DNA from 3 places in the Rhizobium favelukesii genome. Region 1 is predicted to be linked to each of the others. Evidence: predicted binding sites of a transcription regulator. Region 1 holds the regulator's gene; each other region holds the start of a gene.
What was found. Region 1 encodes LexA, which represses DNA repair genes until DNA is damaged. Its sites were predicted from a motif close to TGTTCNNNNTGTGTTCNG; they were not measured.
Positions count from the first base shown of each region.

Region 2: LPU83_RS74290 (ImuA family protein) is a predicted target of LexA. The motif match lies at 1,168-1,185, and genes of this name have one in related genera.
Region 3: LPU83_RS51970 (ribonuclease T2 family protein) is a predicted target of LexA. The motif match lies at 1,308-1,325, and genes of this name have one in related genera.

Region 1 covers NZ_HG916852.1:2,502,351-2,504,615, reverse strand. The annotation lists gene lexA (transcriptional repressor LexA) at 660-1,376, opposite strand; gene LPU83_RS51000 (VOC family protein) at 1,576-2,265, shown strand, end outside.
Region 2 covers NZ_HG916852.1:4,085,245-4,087,509, forward strand. The annotation lists gene LPU83_RS58690 (HpcH/HpaI aldolase/citrate lyase family protein) at 1-372, shown strand, start outside; gene LPU83_RS58695 (DUF1737 domain-containing protein) at 386-592, shown strand; gene LPU83_RS58700 (metallopeptidase family protein) at 607-1,044, opposite strand; gene LPU83_RS74290 (ImuA family protein) at 1,206-2,153, shown strand; gene LPU83_RS58705 (Y-family DNA polymerase) at 2,164-2,265, shown strand, end outside.
Region 3 covers NZ_HG916852.1:2,702,954-2,705,218, forward strand. The annotation lists gene ettA (energy-dependent translational throttle protein EttA) at 1-333, opposite strand, end outside; gene LPU83_RS51970 (ribonuclease T2 family protein) at 560-1,297, opposite strand; gene LPU83_RS51975 (alpha/beta hydrolase) at 1,451-2,265, shown strand, end outside.

The sequences.
Region 1 (2,265 bases):
GCAGTCCCCGGGGCGCCGCCGACTGATCCGAAATCTTGCGCTGGCGGGCGTATTGGTGTCGTGGGAACGCTTTCCGCCCAGTTCGAAGCACGGAGTAGGGCGACCGTCATATTGGACGCGCGTATAATCACGACGATCACGGGCTGCGTTGAGCGTCGGGAAGGGGATCGCCGTGACCGCTGGCACTGCATCAATTCCACCTCGGCGATGCAATATCACCCCTGTCCGGCGGCGGACAGCGAAGGCCAAGCTCAAAGACTCTCGGCTGAGGAATTGCGCAATGCCCGCAATACGTTGCGGCAGGCCTCTGCGACGGGCGCTGAAGACCGCCTTGTTTCCCTGAAAACGCCTGGTGCACCGCCACGCACGATAGCAGCTACGTTCTGACAATCGTCGAAAACCCTGCTTACTTCGGCGCTGCGCGCGATACCGCCGATATCGTCGTGACGCCCGCTCGCCTGCGTGCGACCGAATGCCGGCCGGACGCACTGCTATTCACCGGAGAAATCCTGCGTCGCGGCTCTGGCGCCGCCGAGATACGCAAAGACGAACAGGGAACACCATCGTGTCACCGCCTACTACCACGCTTGACCGCCCCTGGATGCGGCATTGGGCATACAACTGGCGAAGCGGCACGTTTGACGGTGAGCCGCCTGTCGTCAATGATAACGACGAATGAGCCCGACGAGCTTGCCCTGAACCTTGACGCGGTCGGGTCCAAAAATACGCGTTTCATAAGCCGGGTTCGCGGCCTCGAGCGCAATGGAGGCGCCCTTCCGGCGGAAGCGCTTGAGGGTCGCTTCTTCGTCATCGACGAGCGCGACAACGATGTCGCCGGGATTTGCGGTGCTGCCATTGCGAATGATCACCGTGTCGCCATCGAAAATGCCGGCTTCGATCATCGAGTCGCCCTTGACCTCAAGCGCATAGTGCTCGCCCGGGCCAAGCATGTCGGCCGGAACGGTGATGTCGTGAGTATTGTTCTGGATTGCCGAAATCGGCACGCCGGCGGCGATCCGTCCCATAACCGGTACCGAGGCGGAATTGCCGTTGTCGGCATGTGCTGCCGGCTTCGGCGGCGCAACAAGCTGCGGTTTGCCGAGGCTGCCTTCGATGACGCTCGGCGAAAAGCCGCGGCGTGGTTGCAAGCTCGGGTTATATGCCTCCGGAAGCTTGATGACCTCCAGGGCGCGGGCCCGATTCGGCAGTCGGCGAATGAAGCCACGTTCTTCGAGCGCTGTAATCAGCCGGTGAATGCCTGACTTCGACGCGAGGTCCAAGGCATCTTTCATTTCATCGAAAGAAGGGGGGACACCGGACTCCTTCATTCGCTCGTGAATGAAGAGAAGAAGCTCCTGTTGTTTACGCGTCAGCATCGAAGTTGAACCCCAGAGTCGTGAAACAAAGCCAGAACAGACACTATATGTTCCATATGTGTTCCGCAAGTGCCTAAATTTTCGTAAAACTTGCCCGCAACTTGTTCAGTTTTCTCAGTTCATTTGACTGAAAGCGCCGAAGGGGGTTGCATTGTCCTGCGACCCGGCGCACATCTTCGCAAATTCCGGAGAGTTTGCTATGAGCGAAGCACATCCGCTGGACCACATCGTGCTGCCGGTCTCCAATATTGGACTCGCGCGCGAACGTCTCGGAAAACTTGGGTTCACCATCGCGCCCGATGCCCGGCATCCGTTTGGAACAGAGAACGCCTGCATATTCTTCTCCGACGAAACTTACCTAGAGCCCCTGGGGGTCGCCAGCGCGGAACTGCACGAGGCGTCGGCGAAGAAAGGGAATGTCTTCACCGCGCGTGACCGCGCCTTTCGGTTTCGATGCGGGGACGATGGATTCTCTGCCGTGGTCTTCGCGACCGCAGATGCCGATCGCGACCACGCCCGGTTCCTTTCCGAAAGGATCAATGGCGGCGAGATGCTACAGTTCGAGCGACCGATGAAGATGCCCGATGGCTCGGAGGCCACAGCCGCGTTCAAGCTCGCTTTCGCGGTGGATCTGCGGGCTCCGGATTTCTTCTTTTTCACGTGTCAACGCGTCAATCCGCTGCCGGCCGATCGAAAAGCGCTGCAAGTGCACGCGAACGGCGTCCATGGGATTGCAGAGATCGCTCTGGTTTCGCCAGATCCGAAGGCGTTCGGATCATTCGTGCGCGCAGCGGCGCACGGCCCGGGGATTGTCAACGACGCCTTCGGCGTGAGCGTCGCCGCTCCGAATGCCAGGATCAGCGTTCTATCCCCCGATGGATTGTATGCC
Region 2 (2,265 bases), 1.6 Mb from region 1:
CTCGTGCCCTGGCTGATGCAGGTCGTTCTTGCTGTCCGTGCCTATGGCCTCGACGCAATCGACAGTGTCTTCAATGATTTCAGGGACGCCGATGCCTTCGATGCCGAATGCGCGCATGCCCGGGCCATGGGCTTCGATGGCAAGATGCTGATCCATCCGGCCCAGATCGATGCGGCAAACCGGCATTTTGGCCCGGACGCGTCGGCAATTGCCGAGGCGGAGGCGATCATCGCCGCCTTTGCCGACCCCGCTGCCGAAGGCCTCAACGTCATCAATGTCAATGGCCGGATGATCGAGCGGCTGCATCTTGTCCAGGCGGAAGGTCTGGTTCATAAAGCCCGGCTGATTGCAGAACGCCAAACGGCGAAGTGAAAGACGACTTTAGATGAAGCTTTATCGCCTTCTGACCGGCCAGGATGATGCCGCTTTCTGCCACCGCGTGACCGACGCCCTCAACAAGGGTTGGTCGTTGAACGGCTCGCCGTCGCTAACCTTCAATACCCAGACCGGCCAGGTGATGTGCGCTCAGGCGATCGTCAAGGAGGTCGAAGGCAAGGACTACCACCCGGACATGAAGCTGTCCGAACAATAGCGCGGGCGAGCAGCTTAACGCTCTGCCGCCTCTTCGGCGCTCGCCTCGATCCGCTCCATGTCGTCGTCGCTGAGACCGAAGTGGTGGCCGATCTCATGGATGAGGACATGGGTGATGATATCACCCAGCGTCTCGTCGTTCTCGGCCCAATAGTCGAGGATCGGCCGCCGGTAGAGGCGGATGCGGTTCGGCAGTTCGCCGGTTTCCATCGTGAAACGCTCCGAGATGCCCCGGCCTTCAAAGAGGCCGAGAAGGTCGAATGGCGTTTCCAACGCCATGTCCTCGAACACGTCGTCGTCTGGGAAATCCTCGATCTCAATCGTCAGATTGGTGGTCAGCGAGCGGAATTCTTCCGGCAGGTGGCTATACGCCTCCATCGCCAACGACTCGAAAGTGCTGATCGTCGGCGCGTGGCGGTCCCGCCAATCCTCGCTCTGGTCTATGCGGGCCATAAATATTCCTTCCTTTGCGGCCCATATAGAACCTTTGCGCACGATTTTCGAGAGCGGAATCAATGGCAGGAATAAATTCACATCAAATGCCTGTTGACTCTTTCATCTGCCTCTGGAATCCATAAGAACATAACAGGAACATTTAAGAGTTGGAGAACGTCATGGCACAGCCGGCCGTGGCGCGCGAGCGGCTTTTTGCACTCCGCGAAACCATTGCAAAGCTTGAAGGAAAGCCCGCGCCGGCTCTGGCAGCAGCGGAAAGCCAAGCCTTGGCTGAAAGCGGCCTCGCCGCGAAAAACGAAGGTGTCTTACGTCTTCCCCTTAAAATCCCCGCGCTCGACGAGGCGATTGATGGCGGCTTGCCGCTCGATGGAATTACCGAGGTTCGCTCCGACCTCTTGCGGGAGGCCGGTGCCGGCAGCGGCTTTGTGTTGGCGCTTGCCGCCACGCTGCAGCGTCAGGCCGAAGACAACCAAAATGCCTCGCTACCGGTCCTCTGGATTGCCGACACGGTGTCCACGATGGAGGCGGGAGAGCCCTACGCCGTGGGCCTGCGGGATTTTGGCCTGAAGCCGGACCTGTTCTTCTATGCCAGTCCGCGCAAGCTTGAAGACGCCCTCTGGCTTGCGGAAGCGGCAGTCGAAAGCGGCGTCTTTGCCGCGACGATTCTGGAGGTCCGGGGCAACCCGAAGCTCTTCGGCCTGACGGAGAGCCGTCGTTTGAGTTTGCGGGCAAAGGCATCCAGACGCCCGCTTTTCCTGTTGCGGCAGGCTGGAGAGGAAGAAGCCAGCAGCGCTTGTTTCCGCTTCCTTGCAGCACCCGCGCCGGCACAGGCGCGCCCCTTGCCGGATGGCACGATGCTGGGCGGCAGCATCGGCAATCCGGCTTTTCATCTCACCCTGGAGAAGAGCCGCAATCCGGCTCTCCTCTCCTTTCTGCTGGAGTGGAACCCCCATGACCGCCGTTTTTTTGCCGTCTCCCGATCAGCCGACCCTCGCCTTCCAGACGAACGCGCAGCGCATTCTGGCGCTCCATTTTCCGCATCTCCCGACCGACCGGATCGCAAGAAAGAAATGGGGTCTCTCCTGGCGTTCGCGCGGACGTCCTGAGGCGCCGCCAATCGTCTGTTCCAGTCGCCTCAACAATACGATGCGGCTGACGGCGCTGGATGAGGCGGCAGAAGCCCTCAATCTGAGAAAGAGTATGGGCGTCGCCGAGGCC
Region 3 (2,265 bases), 200 kb from region 1:
ATAGTTCATCATCAGCTCGTTGTAGCGATCGAGGATCGCCTTTTTCGGCGCAACGCCTTCCATGACGTTCTCGAGAACGGTCTTGGAAGCATCGAGCTGCGGCTCCTGCGCGAGGTAGCCGAGTGTTGCGCCTTCGGCAAGCCACGCCTCGCCGGTAAATTCCTTGTCAAGACCGGCCATGATGCGCAGCACCGTCGACTTACCAGCACCGTTCGGGCCGAGGATACCGATCTTGGCATCCGGATAGAAAGAAAGGTGGATGTTTTCCAGCACCTTCTTGTTGCCGTACGCCTTGTTGAGGCCGGCCATATGGTAGATGAACTGACGTGCCATTGATAATTCGCTCCGCGGGGGATTTTAAGTTTTGCCGCTATGTAGGCGAATTGGGACCAAGGAGCAACGCGCGACGGCCAAAAACCAGAGGCTTTTGTGAGCATCGCGGAGAATGGAACTCGGTGTGATCGTCTACATCAGCTTCGTACGCTCTATAGAGATCGGGTGAACTCGTGCCGATCGAGGCGTGTCGACCGGCTGGCCTCCGTTCTCGGTGAGAGGCGGTTCAAAACCCTGCCGCATCCACGACGCCCTCATCACAGCCGAACGACGTCCGCCCTGCCCCTTGAATGAGGTCGCGCAGGCTTGCTTTGTCATCCGATGTCGCGTTCTCCGACAGGCCGATCGTGAGCTCGCTGATGACGCGGTCCCCTCCGCCGGCGCGCCGGCAACTCATCTTGACGCGATCGCCGGCGCCAGGGCCGAAGCTCTTGTCGAATGCAGCCTTGATCACCTCCGCCGTCAGCGCCTTGCCGATACTGGCCGCGAACAAATCGCGGACCGCCGAGGCGTTCAGCTCATCGATCAGACGGACCGACGTGGCAAAATAGTCGTCGGCACTCATCTTGGTGCAGGAGCCGTGCTTGATCCACTCGTGTCGCTCCAGGCCGGATTGCGTTCCAGGCATTATTTTCTCGAGCGCGGCCCTGGTCGCAGTAGACAACTCCACCTCGGGCAGCTCACGCCAATCGCCGTCCTTGTCCGCGGTCCGCAGACTGCCGGAGACGTCGCAGTAGTCCTTCCGCATCGACCAGAGCCCGTGCAGCGAGAAATTGGTCGCATCGAATCTGTCCTTGGTCTGCGTGCGGCATTCCGGCTTGCGCTGGTTGGTTTCACAGAAGGCGGGCTGCCAGCTGGCCGCCAGAATCAAGCGCGTCTTTCCGCCCGCATCCTGGGCCTCCCCAACACCGGCAGCCGCCATTGCAATCAAGAATACAGCCGTGCGCAAAAATGGATTGCTCATCCTCATCCCACAGAACAATTCATGAACAAGAGATCATGGCGCGTTAATTTTCGCAACCCTCAATTCGCAGGTGCGAAAATCCTGTGGCATAAATGTTGGGATGTGTTGCTTTTTACGGCCGATCTGGTCTCCTCCCGGCAATGGGAGAATAAGATGTTCGCACAAACGCAACGCCTTGACGCGGCGAATGCCTCGCTTGGCTTTCATCATGAGCGGGCACAATCGCAGGCACGCGGAATTATCCTTGTGTCTCATGGACTGGCCGAGCATTCCAAGCGTTATTCCCGTTTCGCAGCAGCCATGGCGGCCCGTGGATACCATGTCTTCGCGTTCGATCACCGAGGGCATGGCGAAACGACTGCACCCGATGCGCCAATCGGACGGTTCGCCCGTCGCGATGGCGTTCGGCAGGTAATCGACGACGTCTCGTCGGTCCGCGAGCATGTTGTGAGGCAATATCCCGGCTTGCCGGTCATCCTTTTCGGACATTCGATGGGAGGCCTCATCGCGCTGAATGCGGCAGTCACGCATCCAGAGAAATACGATGCCGTCGCAGTCTGGAACTCGAACTTCAACCCCGGTATCGCCGGGCGCGCTGCGCAGGCGATCCTGCTCGCCGAACGTGCGCTGAAGGGCTCCGATGTCCCAAGCGGCATCCTGCCGAAACTCACCTTCGGCACCTGGGGCAAGTCCATCTCCGGCCGTCGAACAGAGTTTGATTGGTTAAGCCGCGATCCTGCCGAAGTCGACAAGTATATCGCGGACCCGCTGTGCGGCTTCGATGCCTCGGTGTCACTCTGGCTCGATATTTTCGAACTGACGTTTCGCGCCCCGCAGATGACGCATCTGGAACGGCTGCCGAAGCAGATACCGATCCACCTTGTCGGCGGCGGGCAGGACCCGGCGACAGATGGCGGAAAAGCAGTGATCTGGCTATCAAACCATTTGAAAGCCCATGGCTTCTCCCT